DNA from 2 places in the Kosakonia sp. MUSA4 genome. Region 1 is predicted to be linked to the other one. Evidence: predicted binding sites of a transcription regulator. Region 1 holds the regulator's gene; the other holds the start of a gene.

The links. The regulator CRP, encoded in region 1, controls carbon source genes, mostly activating them, when cyclic AMP is high. The targets are predictions, from matches to a motif close to ATGTGANNNNNNTCACAT.
Positions count from the first base shown of each region.
Region 2: deoC (deoxyribose-phosphate aldolase) is a predicted target of CRP. The motif match lies at 10,029-10,046, and genes of this name have one in related genera.

Region 1 covers NZ_CP025697.1:4,992,019-5,003,683, reverse strand. The annotation lists gene C0557_RS23900 (aspartate aminotransferase family protein) at 1-921, shown strand, start outside; gene C0557_RS23895 (YccS/YhfK family putative transporter) at 911-2,989, opposite strand; gene crp (cAMP-activated global transcriptional regulator CRP) at 3,038-3,670, opposite strand; gene C0557_RS23885 (OsmC family protein) at 3,983-4,387, shown strand; gene C0557_RS23880 (phosphoribulokinase) at 4,417-5,286, opposite strand; gene C0557_RS23875 (YheU family protein) at 5,342-5,560, opposite strand; gene C0557_RS23870 (hydrolase) at 5,557-6,576, opposite strand; gene C0557_RS23865 (toxic anion resistance protein) at 6,754-7,878, shown strand; gene C0557_RS23860 (5-bromo-4-chloroindolyl phosphate hydrolysis family protein) at 7,894-8,877, shown strand; gene mdcA (malonate decarboxylase subunit alpha) at 9,125-10,780, shown strand; gene C0557_RS23850 (triphosphoribosyl-dephospho-CoA synthase) at 10,780-11,637, shown strand; gene mdcC (malonate decarboxylase acyl carrier protein) at 11,647-11,665, shown strand, end outside.
Region 2 covers NZ_CP025697.1:531,226-542,890, reverse strand. The annotation lists gene C0557_RS02590 (hypothetical protein) at 1-45, shown strand, start outside; gene nadR (multifunctional transcriptional regulator/nicotinamide-nucleotide adenylyltransferase/ribosylnicotinamide kinase NadR) at 74-1,300, opposite strand; gene radA (DNA repair protein RadA) at 1,330-2,712, opposite strand; gene serB (phosphoserine phosphatase) at 2,721-3,692, opposite strand; gene C0557_RS02570 (YtjB family periplasmic protein) at 3,811-4,455, shown strand; gene lplA (lipoate--protein ligase A) at 4,507-5,523, shown strand; gene deoD (purine-nucleoside phosphorylase) at 5,610-6,329, opposite strand; gene deoB (phosphopentomutase) at 6,387-7,610, opposite strand; gene deoA (thymidine phosphorylase) at 7,662-8,984, opposite strand; gene deoC (deoxyribose-phosphate aldolase) at 9,124-9,903, opposite strand; gene C0557_RS02540 (YjjI family glycine radical enzyme) at 10,160-11,665, shown strand, end outside.

The sequences.
Region 1 (11,665 bases):
CGCGTGGTGTTTATGAACTCCGGCACGGAAGCGAACGAAACCGCCTTTAAGCTGGCGCGTTTTTATGCATCTACTCGCCACAGTCCGTATAAAACCAAAATTATTGCCTTCCACAATGCCTTCCACGGTCGTTCGCTGTTTACCGTCACGGTTGGTGGTCAGCCGAAATATTCCGACGGCTTTGGCCCGAAACCGGCCGACATCATTCATGTGCCGTTCAACGATCTGCACGCGGTGAAAGCGGTGATGGACGATCATACCTGCGCGGTGGTGGTCGAGCCGATCCAGGGGGAAGGCGGTGTTACGGCGGCAACGCCGGAGTTTTTGCAAGGTCTGCGAGAACTGTGCGATCAGCACAAAGCATTGCTGGTGTTTGATGAAGTGCAGTGCGGCATGGGCCGTAGCGGCGATCTGTTTGCTTATATGCACTATGGTGTGACGCCGGACATCCTGACCAGTGCAAAAGCGCTGGGGGGCGGTTTCCCGATCAGCGCGATGCTGACGACCAATGAGATCGCCAGCGTGTTCCACGCCGGTTCGCACGGTTCCACCTATGGCGGCAACCCGCTGGCCTGCGCGGTAGCGGGAACGGCTTTTGACATTATCAACACGCCGGAAGTGCTCAACGGTGTGAATGCTAAACGCCAGCTTTTCGTTAAGCATTTGCAGCAGATCGGCGAAAAATATCAACTCTTCAGCGAAATTCGCGGCATGGGGCTATTGGTTGGCGCTGAATTAACTGCGCCATTCAAAGGCCGCGCACGTGATTTTCTCTATGCTGCCGCAGATGCGGGCGTAATGGTGCTGAATGCCGGTCCGGACGTAATGCGCTTTGCGCCGTCGCTGGTTATTGACGAGCAGGATATCGATGAAGGGATGCGCCGCTTTGCCAGCGCGGTAGAGAAAGTGGTTAATGGTTAAGGTGTCGGTTTAGCCAGATGCCGTGATGCGGGCGCTGACGCCATGCCACTGACGAAATGGTGTGCATGGTGTTCAGATGCCCGATAACCCGTTGTAGATGCTGTTCGAGCGTGCTCATTGGCCCGTGGGTCAACGTTTCCGGCGCTTCCAGAATATTCACATCACCGGACTCTCCCGGCCCGTCATACTCCAGCCGCTGCTGACAACGTTGCAGCGCAATCTCGCAGGACTGCAAATAGCGCTGCGCCAGCTCCGGCGTCAGCATCGTATGCTCACGCGCCAGCGTGGTCATCGCATTGATATGTTCGACAATAAATTGGCTGTGCGTGACCCACAGCTTCATATCTTCCAGATAACGGGTGTTAAAGCCGGGTTCCTGCATTGCCTGATTGAGCGAGTTAAACAGTGCATTATGTGCCTGGTTGACGCGCATACGCTGCCAGGCGAGCGGCGTGGGCTGCGGGTCATCGCTGAGGATCAGGCGAATTGCCTGCTGGTCTGTTTCCAGCGCGTCGTGGGCATTCTGGCGCAGCAGACCGCTTTGCCATTGCGGCCACAACCAGACCATACCACCAAAGGCGATCAGGCAGCCAATTAAGGTATCGATTAGCCGCGCGACAATAAATTCTTCGCCGTTTAAGGTCAGCAGTTGCAATGAGTACACCGCGGTAATGGTAAAGCCGACCATCGCCCAGCCGTAACTTTTGCGGATAATCAGATAACTGACCAGCGTAATCAATAACATGGCTGTCAGCGTAAAACCGAGCGGAACATGAAAGTGCAACGTGATCCCGGCGATCACCAGCCCGGCAAGGGTTCCTGCCGCCCGGTGGACAATGCGCACGCGTGTCGCGCCATAACCATTTTGCGTGACAAACATAATCGTCATCATGATCCAGTAGGGCTTCGGCAGATGCAGGGCGCTGCCCATCAGGCTGGCAATACTGAGCATTACGCTGATGCGCGCCGCATTACGCAGCGCGGCGGATTTCAGGGATAAATAGCTTTTCAGCGCCGGGAGCAATGGCAATCGACGCTGCTTCTCCGCCATCAGATCGCGGATGTACAGAGGCCGCTGCGTACGCAGTACGCGGGCGATGCGGCTAAAGTGCCAGGCGCAGAACTGGCCTACCGGATTATCCGGGTGCTGGCGGGCGATTTTTTCCAGCGCGCCGATTTGCTTTTCCATAGTGAAACGCGTCGGATAACGATGGTAGAGAATGTCGTCCGCCAGCACGCGTAAACGGGCGGCGACGGTCTGCGCATTCCAGCGGATAACCTGCTCGGCGTGGGTTTGTTCAACCAGTTTTTGTACTTCTTCCGGCTGGTGCAGGCTGACGGAAATATGCTCCTGCAAATCCAGCGCGACCTGGAAAACGCGCAGCAGGCGTTTGTAGTCGTTATGCTGATTGGCCGCCAGCATATGCAATTGTTGGTAGCACTGGCTTATCATATCCACCGCTTTTTGCTGGCGTGCAAGCAGCGGCGGCAGGGCTTTTTCCGGATCGGCATGCTGCGTCAGCAGGCTGTATTTGGCTTCGCAATAATCAGCCAGTTGCCGGTAGAGCAGGCTTAACGATTCGCGCAGTGGTTGTTCCCGCCACATCCAGAACCAGAACCAGTTAAACAGCCCGTACCATAGTGTGCCCAGCGCGTAAATCAGCAGCGGCTCCCACACCGGCATATTCCCGGCGAGGCTGAGCGTGAAGATGGCGGCAATCAGCGAGGCGGGCAGTAAGCGCCCGTGCAATGCGCTGATCTCAGCCGTGACGCCCAGTAGCAGGGTCAGCATGGTAAAGATCAGCGGCAGCGGAAGATCTTCCGCCAGCAACAATTGCACCGCCAGGCTGCTACCCGCAAACAGACAGCCGCCAATAATCAGGCGCTTAAAGAAACGCTTATGCGGCGTGTCGAGACCGGCAATATTGCAGCAAGCGGGAACGAGTGAGAAAAGCAGGCCCTGTTGCAGATGGCCGACTATCAGGCCAATCGCCACAGGCAGACATAACACCAGCGTTTGTCGCAGTGCGTAGTTGATTTCGGGGTGATAAATCAGCCTGCGCCACATGAGGAGAGAAAAACGGCGCGCCGGATAAACGATGCGCCGTTTTACGGATTAACGTGTTCCGTATACCACGATGGTTTTACCGTGGGCGGAGATCAGGTTCTGATCTTCCAGCATTTTCAGGATGCGGCCGACAGTCTCACGGGAGCAACCAACGATTTGGCCAATCTCCTGGCGAGTAATTTTAATCTGCATGCCGTCCGGGTGAGTCATTGCGTCCGGCTGTTTTGCCAGATTCAGCAGCGTCTGCGCGATACGGCCCGTTACGTCCAGGAACGCCAGGTTGCCGACTTTCTCCGAGGTCACCTGAAGGCGACGCGCCATCTGCGAGGAGAGGCGCATCAGAATATCCGGGTTCACCTGGATAAGCTGACGGAATTTTTTGTAGGAAATTTCGGCGACTTCACAAGCGGTCTTGGCGCGTACCCAGGCACTGCGCTCCTGACCTTCTTCGAACAAGCCCAGTTCACCGATAAAATCACCCTGATTAAGGTAAGAGAGAATCATCTCTTTACCTTCCTCATCCTTGATTAGCACTGCCACTGAGCCTTTAACGATGTAATACAGCGTTTCCGCTTTTTCACCCTGGTGAATCAGCGTGCTCTTCGACGGGTACTTATGAATGTGGCAATGAGACAAGAACCATTCGAGAGTCGGGTCTGTTTGCGGTTTGCCAAGCACCATGCGCGGTTATCCTCTGTTATAAGCTGGCTCCGAAAGCGGGGATGTAGGTTTCAGCCTGCTTCCGGGGTTGCAATCAAAGCTTCTCATGTCCTGAGAAGTGGGCCGTCAGGGTTATCTGCGGCCTCTAATCTACGATGTCATGCATACATGCGTAACATCCATTTATCTTTGTAGCATCCAGATTGTTTTAGCATAGGTTTTCACGCCTGTCTCCTGGTGTCTCGCTTCAGCATGACGCAGGTCGCCTTCCGTTGCGAGTTTTGTTATGTACGCGTAATCTGTGGAGAAAATTACTACTCCGGAGTGAATAAAATGCAGGCACGTGTGAAATGGGTTGAAGGGTTGACCTTCCTGGGTGAGTCCGCATCTGGCCACCAAATTCTGATGGACGGTAATTCCGGGGATAAAGCGCCAAGCCCGATGGAGATGGTGCTGATGGCGGCGGGCGGTTGCAGCGCAATTGACGTCGTTTCCATCCTGCAGAAAGGGCGCCACGACGTGACCGACTGCGAAGTGAAGCTGACTTCCGAGCGCCGTGAAGAAGCGCCGCGTCTGTTTACGCACATCAATCTGCACTTTATCGTCACCGGCAAAGCGCTGAAAGACGCGGCAGTTTCCCGCGCGGTGGATCTGTCGGCGGAAAAATATTGCTCTGTAGCGTTGATGCTGGAGAAGGCCGTGAAGATCACCCACTCCTACGAAGTTATCGAAGCCTGATGCCCTGGCCCGGCAATCGGCTTGCCGGGCTACTTAATCTTTTTCCCTTCCATCAGCCGTTGCACCAGCGGCGTCATAATCAATTCCATCGCCAGCCCCATCTTGCCGCCCGGTACCACCAGTGTATCCATATGGGAAATAAACGAACCTTGCAGCATCGCCAACAGCCACGGGTAATCAATGCCTTGCAAATTCTGGAAGTGAATGACCACAAAGCTTTCATCCAGCGACGGAATGCCTTTTGCGGCGAAAGGGTTAGACGTATCGACCGTCGGCACGCGCTGAAAGTTGATGTGCGTACGGGAAAACTGCGGGGTGATAAAGTTGATGTAATCTTCCATCGAACGAACCACCGAATCCATCACCGCTTCACGGGAGTGTCCGCGTTCGCTGGTATCGCGAATCAGTTTCTGGATCCACTCCAGGTTGACGATCGGCACCACGCCAACCAGTAAATCAACATGGCGCGCCACGTCATTTTGCGGGGTCACTACGCCGCCGTGCAGCCCTTCATAAAACAGCACGTCGGTGGGTTCCGGCAGCGGTTGCCAGGGCGTAAACGTGCCCGGCACCTGATTCCACGGCACCGCTTCATCGTAGGTATGCAGATATTTACGCGTTTGCCCGGTTCCGCTCTGGCCATATTCGCTAAAGGTTTGTTCAAGCAGGCTGAAGTCATTGGCATCCGGGCCAAAGTAACTGATATGCCGCCCAAGATCGCGGGCTTTGCGGATCGCCATATCCATTTCCGGACGGGTAAAGCGATGGAAGCTGTCTCCTTCCACTTCTGCGGCGTGCATATTGAGCTGGGCGAAGATTTTACGGAAGGCGACGCTGGTGGTGGTGGTTCCCGCGCCGCTGGAGCCAGTAACGGCGATGACCGGATGTTTGGCAGACATAGCAACTCCCTGAATAAAACTGTGTTTGCAGTATAGTCAGCCGCCATCTACCCGGTTAATCGTGAAACTGCCCCCGCGGCATAATGTTTACCGTCTCGTGCAGTTCCGACCACACCAGTACAGCTTCACCGCGTTGCAGTTGACGTTTAACGTCAGCGACCTTTTGTTCTAGCGAACGTTCATGTTCACCATAATCGGTGCCTTCGCGCAAGACAAAGCTCTCAATCAGATTGTTCAGCGTGTCGGCGTCAATCTCTTGCCAGGGAATAATCATGATGTTCTCAGCCAGGGGGAAAGCCAGTCCGGAATGCGCTTTTCCAGCCACATTTCTGGTCGGCGCAGCGTACCGCCGACAAAACCGACATGACCGCCGTGTTCTGTCAGTTGGTACTCAATATTCGGCGGTAAATGGCCGGCATCCGGAATAACGTTATGATCCATAAACGGATCGTCTTTGGCGTGAATGATCAGCGTCGGTTTACGGATCAACGGCAACTGCGGCATGGCGCTACAGCGGCGATAGTAATCCAGCGCATCAGCAAAGCCGTGGATCTTGGCGGTGATCAGATCGTCAAACTCGCGGATACGCCGCACTTTCCGCAGCGCAGGCAGCGTCGTTGGCAGCGAGCCGGGGTAGGCTCTTAATTTGCGTGCGGCGTTCGCTTTCAGCAAATTCAGCAGGTAACGCTGATAAAAGCGGGAAAACCCTTTTTCCATATGATAGCTGCACGCTTCCAGCATCAATGGCGCAGAGACGATCACGGCTGCATCAACGGGAAGAGAATCATCGGCTCTGGCTAACAGGCAGCCGAGCATATTGCCGCCCAGCGAATAGCCTACCGCCGCGGTCGGCGCCGGGCCGAAGGTTTCTGGCAGCCAGCGTAAAAACCAGGTGCCATCTTCGGTTTCGCCGGAGTGGTAGATGCGGTTCAGGCGGTTGGGAATGCCGCTACAGCCGCGAAAATGCATCACCACGCCCAGCCAGCCGCGCTCTTTTGCTGCATGGATCAGACCATGCGCATACGGGCTGTGCAGGCTACCTTCCAGGCCGTGAAACACGACCAGACGCGGTTTGTGTTTTGCCTGCCCGGGCTCTTCGCTCCAGGCGAGATCGACGAAGTCGCCGTCCGGCAGCTCCAGGCGCTGCCACCAGGGATCAAACTGTAAGCGGCGGCGTAGAATGCGAGGCAGCATCGTTTGTAGATGCGGATTCCGCGCACCCGGCATCGGATGAAAGTTGTGCGAATCTTCCTGATTTTCAAGAAGATTTGCAGGTGTAATATCTGCCATCGTGTTAAATCATCTCAAGAAACTGACGCTTATTATACTTGCGAATATTTAAGCTGTTTAATACTTTGCTGCTGTTGTACCGTATTACGCTCTACGGACAGCCTTATAACGATTTAATAAATCAGCAATTTTATTCCATTACTGCTGTCCGCTTTTCACTCATTGAGGACTCATTGGATGACGGAAAATACCTCGCTTGACCTTGCGGCGCCACAGCAACTCAATCAGGCAATTAACGACTTACCCGGCAGTGAAAATTTAACCCCAGCCGAGCAAACGCAAATCCAGAATATCGTTGCAGAAATTAATATTAACGATCCGGTGTTCTCGCTGGCCTTTGGCGCCAAAACCATGAACAGCATCTCGCAGTTTTCTGAATCGCTGATGCAGGAAGTCCGGGCAAAAGACGCTGGCGTGATTGGCGCGCAGCTGACCGATCTACTGATGAAAATCAAGCAGGTGGATATCAGCGCCTTCGAGCAAAAACCAGGTTTCCTCGCTTCACTACCGCTGTTGGGATCGCTGTTTAACCGGATCGAGCGCACCATGCTGGAGTACCAGACGCTGGCGAAGCAGGTCGATACCATCACCGAAAAGCTGAATGAAGCGATGGTCGATCTGCTGCGTAATATCTCGGTTCTGGAGATCCTCTTTGATCGTAACCGCGACGTTTTTCAGCAAATTACGCTGCATATCATTGCCGGCAAGCAAAAGCTGGAGCAGATCAAACAGAACGAACTACCCGTTTTGCAGGCGCAGGCGACAACCGATCCGATGAACGCACAGCGCCTTCGGGATCTACTGGAGGGTATTCAGCGCTTTGAGCGTCGTCTGCATGATTTGATGCTGTCGCGCACCATTGCGATGCAGTCCGCGCCGCAAATCCGCCTGATGCAAAGTAACAGCCAGTCCCTGGCGGAAAAGATCCAGAGCAGCATTCTTTCCACTATTCCTGTCTGGAAGAGCCAGATTGCGCTGTCGATGTCACTACAGACTCAGCGTCAGGCGGCAAAGCTGCAAAAAGACGTGGCCGATACGACCAACGACTTACTGCGCCGCAATGCGGAAATGCTGCAAACCGGAACGCTGGAAACAGCGCGTGAAGTGGAGCGTTCGGTAGTGGATATCGAAACCCTGCGTGAGGTGCAGACGCGGTTGCTCAGCACCATTGAAGACTCCGTGAAGATCGCTACCGATGCGCGCCAGCGCAGAGCCGAGGTGGAAAAAGAGTTGGTCACGATGGAAAACGATCTGCGTAGCCGCCTGGCGTCTATTGCCAACGGCGCGGTGCGTCAGCAGTAAGGCGGGAGAAAGACGATGTTCGATAAAGCAGGAATGCGGCTGGATACTATTTATAGCAAGCGTTTGAATCGGGTCGCTCTCCAGCTACTTATGTTTTTTATTGGAGCGATGTATGCCACTTATTTTGCTCCGTACGCCACGCAGGCTAATACAGGGCTGGGTAGTGAAGCGGGCGGGATAGAAACGAGCTTCGCTGCGGTGGACTGGTTTTGTTTTATTTTGCTCTGCCGCACGTTGTTCTTCGATCGTATCGCGCTGAGTGTCGGGATGCTGGCGGGCTTTTGCTGGCTTTTTGTGGGCGATGCGGTAGCGCTGCCATTTTGGGCAGGAACAATGGCGCTGTTGGTGCACATCTACAGAAGCGGGTGGAGCAAACTGGGTAAAATCCACATCTGGTATCTGTTTTTATGGTTCTCGGCCGCGTTGAAGTATGGCTCGATCTATGAATACACCGCACATCCTGTTTACCTGACGCTGTTTGCCTTGTTATTTGCCGGATACCTCCTGTACGAGCTGGCGCTGAAAGTTAACGCCCGCCGGCAACAGGACCGGTTGGCAATGTTTGCCGAAGCGGAAAGAGAGAAAGAAAAACTGGCTGATTCGGATAAAGCGCTGACGCAGCGGATATCTCGTCTGGAACAAATCAGCAATCTGCCAGGACCGCTACTGATCGAGCTTGCTCAAATCATTCATTCGGCGCAGCAGATTGTGGTGTGCATGAAGACGGACGAGCGGGATGAAGTGCCCGGACGGCGGTTTTTGGATCGCTACTTGCCGGGCGTTGAAATGATCGTGACGCAGGGGCAGTCCCTTTCAAAGCAGTTGATAGACGATGAGTTGCGCCAAAAGACGACAGAAGATCAACTGGATATGTTGATCCGCTTAAGAAGTGCTTTTCATCAGCAGCATCAGGCGCTACTGGAAAATGACACGGACGATTTTGACTCAGAGCTCAGAACGCTGGATAAACTTCTTAAAACAGACGGCTATGTGAAATAAAAACGTACCTGTACCCGCAATAACGTGGGTACAGGCCTTTTTCTTCTGCCGTTACCCACTCTCATCCCTCCCGCCATAATACTTTTCTTATCCGGCGAAACTGATCCACATCACAAATTGTTTCGTTGATTATTACTTTCAGGCTAATGATTTTATCGCCTCCTTAATTGATGCCTTTCTCAGCAACGCGCACACTGAGTTCAGTGTTAAGCAAGTCAAAATGATGAGCTGAATCAGGAGGTTAATAATGTTATCTGGGCAAACGCCAGCACAGGTATGGAACACGCGGCGCAGCGAGAAACAGCGTCGCCTGGCATCCATTCCCGTGCAGGGCAAGGTACTGCCGACCGGCGACCTTGTCGCCATGCTGGAAAAACTGATCGCCCCCGGCGACCGTGTCGTTCTCGAAGGGAACAACCAAAAGCAGGCGGATTTTCTCTCCCGCTCGCTGGCTGAAGTTAATCCGCAGAAAGTGCACGATCTGCATATGATTATGCCGAGCGTCGGCCGTAGCGAACATCTTGATATCTTCGAAAAAGGCATCGCTCGCAAGCTCGATTTCTCCTTCTCCGGTACGCAGAGCCTGCGTATTTCGCAGCTACTGGAAGATGGCCTGCTGGAAATCGGCGCCATCCACACTTACATCGAACTTTACTCCCGTCTGTACGTCGACCTGTGTCCGAACGTGGCGCTGATCGCCGGTTACAAAGCCGACCGTAAAGGTAACCTCTACACCGGCCCAAGTACCGAAGATACGCCAGCGCTGGTGGAAGCTGCCGCATTCCGCGATGGCATTGTTATTGCCCAGGTCAACGAACTGGTGGATGACGAGTGCGATCTGCCGCGCGTCGATATCCCTGGCTCGTGGATTGATTACGTGGTGGTGGCGGACAAACCGTTCTTTATCGAACCGCTGTTTACCCGCGATCCGCGTCTGATCAAGCAAGAACACATCCTGATGGCGATGATGGCGATAAAAGGCATCTATGCAGAACATCAGGTGCAGTCGCTGAACCACGGTATCGGTTTCAATACGGCGGCGATTGAACTGCTGCTGCCGACCTACGGCGAACAGCTCGGCCTGAAAGGCAAAATCTGTAAACACTGGACGCTGAACCCGCATCCGACGCTGATCCCGGCGATTGAGAGCGGCTGGGTGGAAAGTGTGCACTGCTTCGGCGGCGAGCTGGGGATGGAAGAGTATATCCGCGCGCGTCCGGACGTGTTCTTCACCGGTTCTGACGGCTCAATGCGTTCCAACCGTGCGTTCTGCCAGTTAGCTGGCCAGTACGCGGTGGATATGTTTATCGGCTCCACGTTGCAGGTTGATGGCCTGGCGAACTCCTCCACGGTCACCCGCGGTCGTCTTTCCGGCTTCGGCGGCGCGCCCAATATGGGGCATGACCCGCACGGTCGTCGCCATGCAACGCCTGCCTGGCTGAACATGATCACTGAACCGGATCCGATGCAACGCGGTAAAAAACTGGTCGTGCAGATGGTCGAAACCTTCCAGGCCGGGGCGAAACCGACCTTTGTGGAAAAACTCGACGCTGTTGAAGTGGCGAAAACCTCCGGCATGCCGCTGGCGCCCGTCATGATCTATGGCGATGACGTGACTCACGTGCTGACTGAAGAGGGGATTGCTTACCTCTATCGTGCGGAAAGCATCGAAGAGCGCCGCGCGATGGTAGCGGCGGTGGCCGGTATCACCGATATCGGTCTGGGGGTTGACGCCAAACGCGTGGCGCAACTTCGTCAGAGCGGCAAAGTGGTTTACCCGGAAGATATGGGAATTCGTCGTACTGACGCCACCCGTTCGTTGCTGGCCGCCAGCAGCGTGGCGGACCTGGTGGAATGGTCCGGCGGCCTTTACAACCCACCTGCGAAATTCCGGAGCTGGTAATGAAACTTCTGCCACGGATTGAAGCTGAAGGCGGTGCCGATTGGCTGGCGCGAGCCGCCACACAGAGTCTGATTGACGAAGCACGATTAAGCCCCAAGCCCGGTCTGGTGGACAGTCGGGGGAACGGCGCGCACCACGATTTAACGCTTGAACTGATGGAGCGTTCCGCGCACAGCCTGACCCCTACGTTTCAGGCGCTGGCGCAACAGAGCTGGTTACGGCCGGTGGATGTGGCGCTCAGACAAACCATCGGGCGATTGGGCCGCGAAGGCGAGCAGCAGATGATGGCGGCAACCGGCGGTGTGAATACGCACCGTGGCGCGATTTGGGCGCTGGGGCTGCTGGTCAGCGCTGTCGCCATGCTCGGTGGCAGCGGTTCGTCTAAGGCGATTACCGACACCGCCGCAAAGTTGGCGCAACTGCCGGACGAGGCAGCGCCGAAAGTGTTCAGTAAAGGGCTGCGCGCCACCCACCGTTATCGGGTGCCCGGCGCGCGCGAAGAAGCGCAGCAGGCGTTTCCGCACATCGTGAAGCTGGCACTGCCGCAGTTGCAGCAAAGCCGCCAGCGCGGCGGCAGCGAAACTGCCGCACGGCTGGACGCGTTGATGGCGATCATGACCTCGCTCAGCGACACCTGTGTTTTATCGCGCGCCGGTCTGGAAGGGCTGGAGACGATGCGCGCAGGCGCACGGAGTGTGTTGCAGGCAGGCGGTGTTGCCCATCCGCACGGCTGGCAAGCGCTGGCCAACCTCGACAGGCAAATGCTGGCACTGAATGCTTCACCCGGCGGCGCGGCGGATTTACTGGCCGCCACACTGTTTCTCGATCGCCTGACCACGCCTTATTTAGCGAATTAAGAGGAAGTTATGGAACATATCACGATCA
Region 2 (11,665 bases), 1.3 Mb from region 1:
GAAAGTTTGTGCAACCAGCCGACCCGTTATCCGCTTGCCGGGTAAAGTGAAAATACCCGGCCAGTAACCGTGCTTATGCGCCCATCAGTTTCTTAACCAATTCGACACACTGCAGAAACCGCGAATCATAGTCAGCCGATTCAACACGGACAAAATCAATATGGTTCTCCTGTAACATGGAAACCAACAAATCCTGAAACTCTTTCCGGTCAACCGAACTGCCCAGACTTCTTAAGCCATCATTCACCCACGGCGTATTATTTTCCAGCAGGATCACTAAATCGAAGCGATATTCATCAATTAATGCCTGTACGAAGGGATGTTCACGCCCCTCATATTTTTTGCAAAACGCCTGCGTGGTAACAAAATCCGTATCGATAAAAGCCACTTTATTCGCATATTTCACCGCGAAATCGATATATTGCGCATGGCCTAAGGCAATTTTATCGTAATCAGAATATTGCAGCGCCATCTCATCGCCGCCGAGATGAGAAAATACGTAGTCCCGGCCATATTCCCACGCGCTGGTGGTGTTAAAAATATTGGCAAGTTTATTCACCAGCGTCGATTTACCGCTGGATTCACCGCCCAGAATAGCCACCGTGCGGACAAAGAAAGGTTTTACTTCCGTCGGAATATAATCCCAGTAGCGGAATGGATTTTCGCGGATCTGCGAACCGCTGATATTCATAAACGTGCGCTGCGGATCCACCAGCACCGCCTCAATGCCCAAATGTTGCAAATACTGCGGCGCATCAGACTCTTCCGAGGTGTAGATCCAGTTTGGCGTAATGCCTTTCTCTGTCATAAACGCTTTGATGCCTTTACTCCAGACATCCCAGCCGTGCGGATACGGCTCCATGCCCTCTTCATTAAAAGCATGAATACGAATATTTTTCTGATACTTAAAGGTTTGCAGCAGCCAACGCAGCCGATCGCTGACCGTCGGCTGCTGCGACATCGCGCTGTCTTCAAACAGCTCGCGATCGCGCGTTTCGTCGTAGCCGAGGATAATATGCAATTCGTCAACCTGGCTACAGGCGCGCTGGATCAAATAGATATGGCCGGTATGCAGCGGATAAAACTTACCGAATACCACGCCAATATTTTTCTGCCGCCGGGGGAATTCAAGGTCGAGGAAACGGTGCAACGCCTCCAGCTTTTGCGCGCTGGGGCTTTTAATCTTGGCATTGAGCAACTGGCTTAAATAGCCTTTGGTCATACCGCTGGCATCGGCCACTTGTTGTAATGTGCAACCCTTCTGGCGAATCGCGGTTTTTAAATAATCAAATGACGACATTGTTGCCTCCTGCAAAAATCTTTAGCCAATTATAAGTCGTCAAAGACGTTTAGCGCATCCGAGAGCTTCTTCACGCCGAAAATCTGCATTCCTTCCGGCACTTTTTTCGGCACGTTTGCCGCCGGAACAATCGCGCGGCGGAAACCGTGTTTGGCCGCCTCGGAAATACGCTCCTGGCCGCTCGGCACCGGACGGATCTCACCGGCCAGCCCCACTTCGCCAAATACCACCAGATCCTGCGGCAGCGGTCTGTCGCGCAGGCTGGAAACCATCGCCAGCAGCAGCGCCAGATCGGCACTGGTTTCGGTCACTTTCACCCCGCCGACAACGTTCACAAACACATCCTGATCCGCCATCTGCAAGCCGCCGTGGCGATGCAACACCGCCAGCAGAATCGCCAGGCGGTTCTGCTCCAGGCCAACCGCCACGCGGCGCGGGTTCGACATCATCGAGTGATCCACCAGCGCCTGGATCTCAACCAGGAGCGGGCGCGTCCCTTCCCATACCACCATCACCGAGCTACCGGAGGTCACTTCATCCCCGCGGCTAAGAAAAATGGCCGAAGGGTTGCTGACTTCACGCAACCCCTGTTCGGTCATCGCAAACACGCCGAGCTCATTCACTGCGCCAAAACGGTTTTTGTGGCTACGCAAGGTGCGAAAACGGGAATCGGCATCGCCGTCAAGCAGCACCGAGCAGTCGATACAGTGCTCCAGCACTTTTGGCCCTGCCAGCGAACCATCTTTCGTGACATGGCCGACCATAACAATTGCCACTCCGCGGGTTTTCGCGAACCGCGTCAGATAGGCCGCCGTCTCGCGCACCTGGGCGACGCTGCCGGGCGACGACTGAATGTCCGCCATATGCATCACCTGGATTGAGTCGATCACCATCAGCCTGGGTTGCTCTTCATCAGCAATCATGCAGATTTGCTCGATGCTGGTTTCTGAAAGCATATTCAGGTTGGCCGTCGGCAGCCCCAGGCGATGGGCGCGCATCGCAACCTGTTGCAAGGACTCTTCGCCGGTGACATACAGGGTTTTCATCTGTTCCGCGAGCTTACACAGCGTCTGCAACAGCAACGTTGACTTCCCTGCGCCCGGGTTACCGCCAATCAGAATGGCGCTTCCCGGCACAACGCCGCCGCCGAGCACGCGGTCAAACTCTTTAAAACCGGTCGAAAAACGCGGCAGCTCTTCCAGACTGATTTCCGAAAGTTTCTGCACTTTCGAGACGCCCGCGCTCCCGGCATAGCCGGAGAGGCGCTCATTACGCGCCACGGTGGGCGAAGCGGCCACACGGATTTCAGTAATGGTGTTCCATGCATGGCAGGCGCTGCACTGCCCCTGCCAGCGCGGATAATCCGCGCCGCATTCATTACAGACAAACGCACGTTTGGGAGCTTTCGCCACAATCACCTCTACTTCTTATTGATACTGCCGGAAAGAATACAAAATACGCCCATCAGGTCGGCGTGACGAATGGAGACTTCCGCTTTCTCATTCACTTTGGGTTTCGCGTGGAAGGCGATCCCCAACCCGGCGGCTTTGATCATTGGCAGGTCATTCGCGCCATCGCCAATGGCGACGGTTTGCGCGGCCGGAATCTCGTACTTCTCCGCCAGCGCTTTCAATGTGTTGGCTTTGTACTGGGCATCGACGATATCACCCAGCACCTGGCCGGTGAATTTGCCGTCCATGATCTCCAGCTCATTCGCCACTGCCGCCGTGAGGTGCAGCTTGTCGCGCAGGTAATCTGCAAAGAAGGTAAAGCCGCCGGAGGCAATCGCCACTTTCCAGCCCAGCGTCTCCAGCTTCAACACCAGTTGCACCAGACCCGGCATCAGCGGCAACGATTCACGCACCTGCATCAGGATATTGGCATCCGCCCCTTTCAGCGTTGCCACGCGGCTGCGCAAGCTGGCGGTGAAATCAAGCTCGCCGCGCATCGCACGTTCGGTCACTTCCGCCACCATCTCGCCCGTACCGGCAAGTTTCGCAATCTCGTCAATACACTCGATCTGAATCGCGGTGGAATCCATATCCATCACCAGCAACCCTGGCGAGCGCAAATGCGGGATTTTACCCAGCGGCGCAACATCCATGCCTTCGTCATGCGCCAGACGCGAAGCGCGCGGCGTTAATGACCCCGCCAGGCGAATCACCTGATAATCATCGACGCACCAGGCTGCCACAATCACCATTGCCGCGCCCAGTTTGCGCTGGTAGGTCGTCAGGCGCGTTTTATCAAGATTGCGCCCGTACAGGAGCCAGCCGCTTCGACCGGCGTGATAGTCCAGAGGCATGACCTCATCACCACTTAAAGAGAGCGGCAACCCTGGCCACTGAGAAACATCGTCGGGCAGATCGCACCAGGTCAAACTGTTAAGCATTAAAGCTCCTGTAAAAACATTCGCGCCAGAAAGCATCGGAGGGGAAAATAACGCATGAGGCTACCTTGTAACCAGCGCTTCTGGCAACATTAAGCCTCAAATTTTCAACAGGTGGAATATGGCTCGCGCAAAACTTAAATTTCGGCTGCATCGCGCCGTAACAGTCCTCATCTGTCTGGCATTGCTGGTCGCGCTGATGCAGGGCGCATCCTGGTTCAGCCAGAACCATCAACGCCAGCGCAATCCACAGTTTGAAGAGCTGGCCAGAACCCTGGCGCACCAGGTGACGCTCAACCTTACGCCGCTGATGCGTACCGAAACGCCGGATGAAAAACGTATTGATATCGTGCTACGCCAGCTTACGGAAGGGAGCCGGATCCTCGATGCCGGCGTGTATGACGCACAGGGCGATCTCATTGCACGTTCGGGCGAAAGCATTGACGTTCGCGACCGGCTGGCGCTCGATGGCAAGAAAGCCGGCGGCTATTTCAATCAACAAATTGTCGAACCCATTCAGGGAAAAAGCGGCCCGCTGGGTTATCTGCGCCTGACGCTGGATACCCACACGCTGGCGACGGAAGCGAAGCAGGTTGATAACACCACCAATATTCTGCGCCTGATGTTGTTGCTGTCGCTGGCCATTGGCGTCGTGTTGACGCGTACCCTTTTGCAGGGCAAACGCACGCGCTGGCAACAGTCGCCGTTCCTGCTGACGGCTAACAAATCCGTGCCGGAAGAAGAAGAGCACGAAAAGAAAGAGTAGCGGCTGCCGCTAACGGTAATCTATTGAAAAGTCAAAGAAAGGAAATCGGCTATGTCAACGCTTCGTCTGCTTATCTCTGAATCTTACGATCCGTGGTTCAACCTGGCGGTGGAGGAGTGTATTTTCCGCCAGATGCCGGCAACCCAGCGCGTGCTGTTTTTATGGCGCAACGCCGATACGGTGGTTATCGGTCGGGCGCAGAACCCGTGGAAAGAGTGCAATACGCGGCGCATGGAAGAAGACAACGTGCGGCTGGCCCGGCGTAGCAGCGGCGGCGGCGCGGTTTTCCACGATCTCGGCAACACCTGCTTTACCTTTATGGCTGGCAAACCCGAATACGACAAAACCATCTCTACGGGTATTGTGCTCGCGGCGCTGAATGCGCTCGGCGTAACGGCAGAAGCCTCCGGGCGTAACGATCTGGTGGTGAAGACCGCAGAAGGCGATCGCAAAGTGTCTGGCTCTGCCTACCGTGAAACCCGCGATCGCGGCTTCCACCACGGCACGCTGCTGTTAAATGCCGATCTCAGCCGTCTGGCTAACTACCTCAATCCGGACAAGAAAAAACTGCAAGCGAAAGGCATTACCTCCGTGCGCGGACGCGTCGCCAACCTGGTGGAATTACTGCCGGGCATCACCCACGAGCAGATTTGCCAGGCGATAACGGAGGCCTTCTTCAGCCACTACGGCGAACGCGTTACAGCCGAAATTATCTCACCGGAGAAAACGCCGGATCTGCCCAATTTTGCCGAAACCTTTGCCCGCCAGAGCAGTTGGGAGTGGAACTTTGGTCAGGCGCCCGCTTTCAGCCATTTACTGGATGAGCGCTTTACCTGGGGCGGCGTGGAGCTGCACTTCGACGTTGAGAAAGGCCATATCACCCGCACGCAGGTGTTTACCGACAGCCTGAACCCTGCGCCGCTCGAAGCGCTGGCGGCGCGTTTGCAGGGCTGTCTGTACCGGGCGGATATGCTGGCGCAGGAGTGCGATGCGTTATTGGTGGATTTTCCGGATCAGGAACAGGAGCTGCGCGAGTTGTCAGCGTGGATTGTCAAAGCGGTGCGTTAACTTCACATGCCTGATGGCGCTGCGTTTATCAGGCCAGGGGAATGCAGGCCGGGTAAGGCATTGCCTCCACCCGGCACAACAAAGACTTACGCTTTATCGCCCAGCAGGACAGATTCCAGCGCAATTTTGATCATGTCATTAAACGTCGTCTGACGCTCAGCAGAGGTGGTCTGCTCGTGGGTGCGGATATGGTCGGAAACGGTGCAGATAGTCAGCGCTTTCGCACCGAATTCTGCCGCCACGCCATAAATACCCGCCGCTTCCATTTCCACGCCGAGAATGCCGTATTTCTCCATCACATCGAACATTTCGCCGTCCGGAGAGTAGAACAGATCGGCAGAGAACAGGTTCCCCACGCGCGCATCAACGCCCAGCGTTTTCGCCGCATCAACGGCGTTACGCACCATGTCGAAATCAGCAATTGCCGCAAAGTCGTGATCTTTAAAACGCATGCGGTTTACTTTGGAATCGGTGCAGGCACCCATACCAATCACGATATCACGCAGTTTCACATCCATACGCACCGCACCGCAGGAACCGACGCGAATGATTTTCTTCACGCCAAAATCGGTGATCAGCTCTTTGGTATAGATGGAGCAGGACGGAATGCCCATACCGTGGCCCATTACCGAGATTTTGCGGCCTTTGTAAGTACCGGTATAACCCAGCATGCCGCGCACGTTGTTCACTTCGCGGTAATTTTCGAGGAATGTTTCGGCAATGTGCTTCGCACGCAGCGGATCGCCCGGCATCAGCACAACATCCGCGAAATCGCCCATTTCTGCATTAATATGTGGGGTAGCCATCGTTAATTCCTTTATGTCGTTAGAACAGAAAGGGCGGGAAGCTCCCGCCCAAAATCATCAGAACATGGCTTTGCCATAGTCCATATCAGAAACGCCAAAGTATTTCGCCAACGTCTGACCAATGTCCGCGAACGTTTCACGGTGGCCAAGCGAGCCGGGTTTCACTTTCGGGCCGTAAACCAGCACCGGAATGTGCTCACGGGTATGATCGGTGCCTTTCCAGGTCGGATCGCAGCCATGATCGGCGGTAAGGATCAGGATATCGTCCTCGCCCACCAGCGCCATCAGCTCCGGCAGACGGCGGTCAAACAGCTCCAGCCCGCCCGCATAACCGGCGACATCGCGACGATGGCCCCATGATGAGTCAAAATCAACGAAGTTGGTAAAGACAATTGTCTTATCGCCCGCTTCTTTCATCTCTTTCACGGTGGCGTCAAACAGCGCATCCAGCCCGGTGGCTTTCACTTTTTTGGTGATGCCGCAGTTGGCATAGATATCGGCGATTTTGCCCACCGAAACCACCTGGCCGTCTTTCTCTTCCACCAACTTTTGCAGCACGGTTGCTGACGGCGGCTCAACGGCCAGATCGTGGCGGTTACCGGTGCGCTGGAAGTGGCCCGCTTTATCACCGACAAACGGACGCGCAATCACGCGACCAATGTTGTAACCCCCTTCGGTCAGCTCTTCGCGAGCGATTTCGCACAGTTCATACAGCTTATCGAGACCAAACGTCTCTTCATGGCAGGCGATCTGGAAGACAGAGTCCGCAGAGGTATAGAAAATCGGCTTACCGGTTTTCATATGCTCTTCGCCCAGTTGATCGAGGATCACCGTCCCGGAAGAGTGGCAGTTGCCGAGATAACCCGGCAGATTTGCACGTTCTACCAGTTTATCCAGCAGCGCCTGCGGGAAGCTGTTTTCGGTATCGCTAAAATAGCCCCAATCGAACAGCACCGGCACACCGGCGATTTCCCAATGGCCTGACGGCGTATCTTTACCGGAAGAGAGCTCATGCGCCCACGCGTAAGCGCCAGTGATTTCTGCATTACCGTCCATCCCGGCCGGGATAAAACCGGTCGCGCCTTCATGGGCTTTCGCCAGCCCCAGACGGGTCAGATTAGGGAGATGCAACGGCCCTTTACGCCCGGTATCAGCTTCACCTTTCGCACAGGCTTCAGCAATGTGGCCGAGCGTGTCGGAACCCGCGTCGCCGAAGCGCTCCGCGTCTTCAGTCGCGCCGATGCCGAAAGAGTCCAGCACCATAATAAATGCACGTTTCATATGTTCTCCGTACCTTGTGCTTTGTAAAAAAGCGATCAGATCAGTATATCGTTATTCAGTAATGCGGCGATAGACCGTTGGTGTCTCTTTTGCGGCGATGTCGTCTACAACGAGGGCAGCCTTCACCGCCTGCGCCGCGTCCTGCCAGCTGGCTTCATCCTTCGCGTGGATGACCGCCAACGGGCGCTGCCCATCCACGCGCTCGCCCAGACGCACCATATCGGTAAAGCCAACGCTGTAATCGATACTGTCCGTCGCCTGGCGACGGCCGCCGCCCATCGACACCACCGCCATGCCCAGCGCGCGGGTATCCATTGCGGTAATAAAGCCTTCGTCGTCGGCGTAAACGGCTTTGCTCAGCGTGGCGGTGGGCAGGTAGTTAGCGTAGTTCTCGACGAAATCCGTCGGCCCTTTCTGCGCCGCAACCATGCGGCCAAAGATCTCTGCCGCTTTTCCGTTATCCAGCACCGCTTGCAGTTTCGCCCGGGCTTCCGCATCATTTTTCGCCAGTTTGCCGGAGATCAGCATCTCCACGCACAGCGCCATCGTGACATCAAACAGGCGCGGGTTACGGTATTCGCCGGTGAGGAATTGCACCGCTTCACGCACTTCCACCGCATTGCCCGCGCTGGAAGCCAGCACCTGATTCATATCGGTCAGCAGTGCGGTCGTGCGCACGCCTGCGCCATTCGCCACGCCCACAATCGCCTCCGCCAGTTGTTCGGAGAGCGCATAAGTCGGCATAAACGCACCGCTGCCGACTTTCACGTCCATCACCAGCGCATCAAGGCCTTCAGCCAGTTTTTTCGCCAGGATGGACGCGGTGATCAGCGGAATAGAATCCACCGTCGCGGTGATATCGCGGGTGGCATAAAAACGTTTATCGGCCGGTGCCAGTGAATTGGTCTGGCCGATAATCGCCACGCCAACATCCTTAATAATGTCGCGGAAGCGGCTATCGTCCGGGAAAATGTCGAAGCCGGGAATGGCTTCCAGTTTATCGAGCGTGCCGCCGGTATGCCCCAGCCCGCGCCCGGAAATCATCGGAATATAGCCACCACAGGCGGCAACCATCGGGCCAAGCATCAATGAGGTCACATCCCCGACGCCGCCAGTAGAGTGTTTATCAACAATTGGGCCGTTGAGATTAAGGTGTTTCCAGTCCAGAACCGAACCGGAATCGCGCATTGCCATGGTCAACGACACGCGTTCTGGCATCGTCATGTCGTGGAAAAAGATGGTCATGGCAAGCGCGGCGATCTGGCCTTCAGAAACGGTGTTATCGCGAATTCCGTTGATAAAGAAACGGATCTCTTCATCACTCAGTGCGAGACCATCGCGTTTTTTACGAATAATTTCTTGAGCGAGAAACAAGGTAACCCCCTGAGGAATGATACGACCGGGCAAGCAAAGTGACCCGGCAAAACATGGTGTTATCAGCATATACCGCCGGATGGCGGTGATACCTTACCCGGCCTGCGGGGTAGAGGTGCAGGCCGGGTAAATGGAGCCATCAGTAGCTGCTTGCGCTCTTACCGTCGCCGTGTCCCAGCGCTTTCAACAGGCTTGCCAGCAAGCTGGATGCGCCAAAACGATAGTGACGGGCATCGGCCCAGTCTGCACCAAACAGTTCATCGGCAATCGCCAGATAGTGCTGCGCGTCTTCTGCGCTGCGTACGCCGCCCGCCGGTTTAAAGCCCACAGTTTTCTCAACGCCCATATCGCGGATCACTTCCAGCATGATGCGCGCGCTTTCCGGCGTGGCATTCACCGGTACTTTGCCGGTTGAAGTCTTGATAAAGTCGGCGCCCGCTTTAATCGCGATTTCTGACGCCTTACGGATCAGCGCTTCTTCTTTCAGTTCGCCGGTTTCGATAATCACTTTCAACAGCACGTTGGCTGCGGCACACGCCTCTTTACAGGCTTTGACCAGATCAAAACCAACCTGTTCGTTACCGGCGATCAACGCGCGGTACGGGAATACTACGTCAACTTCATCAGCACCGTAGGCAATCGCCGCACGGGTTTCTGCCAGCGCAATGTCGATATCATCGTTACCGTGCGGGAAGTTGGTTACCGTCGCAATACGCACATCCGGTGTTCCCTGCGCGTTCAGCGTCTTACGCGCAATCGGGATGAAACGCGGATAGATACAAATGGCGGCGGTGTTCCCCACCGGGGTTTTGGCCTGATGACACAGCGCAATGACTTTCTCGTTGGTGTCATCGTCGTTCAGGGTGGTCAGATCCATTAATTGCAACGCGCGCAGGCTGCTTGCCGTTAAATCACTCATATTCTCTCCGACGGCGTAATGCCGATTTTCTGTTCGGGCTTGTTAATATTCTAACATCAACCCTCGATTACACTTCGACACCCATCACAGTTAATGAAAACTTAATGCACGTTTGCAAAACCATAATGAGACATTCATCAAACTTTAAAACGCAAAAGCGGTCGTGATTACCGCTAAGGTGCGTATGGATCAAAAGGGGTTATTCGCCGGTGTCTTACACTCCTCGCCCTGAACGCACGGGATAAAGAGGAAGATCATGTCGATACCGGTTACGCCAGGATTACAGACACGCTGCCAGCAAATTGTGACCAGCCCAACGCTCACGCCGCAGCAGAAACACCATTTTCTCGCGCTGGAGGCGGAAAATAGCCTCCCCTATCCGGCGCTGCCGCAAGCCGCGCGGGAGGCGCTCGACGAGGGGGCAATTTGCGATATGTTTGAAGGGCACGCGCCCTACAAACCGCGCTACGTCCTGCCGGATTACGCCAAATTTCTGGCCAACGGATCCGCGTGGCTGGAGCTGGAAGGGGCAAAGGATCTGGATGATGCGCTCTCTTTGCTGACCATTCTTTATCACCATGTTCCCTCCGTTACCGGCATGCCGGTTTACCTTGGGCAACTGGATGCGTTACTGCAACCATATGTTAGAATTCTAACACAAGAAGAAATCGATATTCGAATAAAACGCTTCTGGCGCTACCTCGACAGAACCTTACCGGATGCCTTTGTCCACGCCAATATCGGCCCTTATGACACACCAGTCACCCGCGCTATCTTACGCGCCGATGCTGAATTAAAGCAGGTCGTGCCGAATCTGACGTTTATTTATGATCCGCAGATTACGCCGGATGATCTGCTGCTGGACGTTGCCCGTAACATCTGCGCGTGCAGCAAGCCGCATATCGCCAATGGACCTCTGCATGATAATATTTTCACAAAAGGCGGCTATGGCATTGTCAGTTGTTACAACTCGCTGCCTCTGGGCGGCGGCGGCAGTACGCTGGTACGGCTGAACCTGAAAGTCATCGCTGAAAGCAGCCGTTCTCTGGAGGAATTCTTTACCCAGCGGCTGCCACATTATTGCCAGCAACAATTGGCCATTATCGATGCGCGCTGCGACTTCCTGTATCAACAATCCGGTTTCTTTGAGCATAGTTTCCTTGTGCAGGAGGGGCTGATCGCCGCCGATCGTTTTGCGCCGATGTTCGGCATCTACGGGCTGGCTGAAGCGGTCAATATTCTGTGCGATAAAGCGAACATCGCAGGGCGCTACGGCAAAGATGAGCAGGCCAATGCTCTCGGCTACCGCATCAGTGAGCAACTGGCGGCATTTGTTGAAAACACGCCGGTCAAACACGGCTGGAAGCAGCGCGCGCTGCTGCATGCGCAATCCGGCATCAGTTCCGATATCGGTACCACGCCAGGCGCGCGTCTGCCTTATGGCGATGAACCCGATCCGATTACCCATTTGCTGGCCGTTGCGCCGCACCACGCCTGGTACAAAGCCGGGATCAGCGATATTTTAACCCTCGACGAAACTGTCAAACGCAACCCGCAGGCCGTGGTGCAACTCTGCCGCGGCGCGTTTAACGCCGGGATGCGAGAGTTTACCGCCAACGTCGCGGGCAATGATTTGGTGCGCGTGACTGGTTATATGGTGCGCCTGTCAGATCTGGAGAAATTCCGCGCCGAAGGTTCGCGCACCAACACCACCTGGCTGGGTGAAGAAGCCGCGCGCAATACGCATATTCTTGAGCGACAA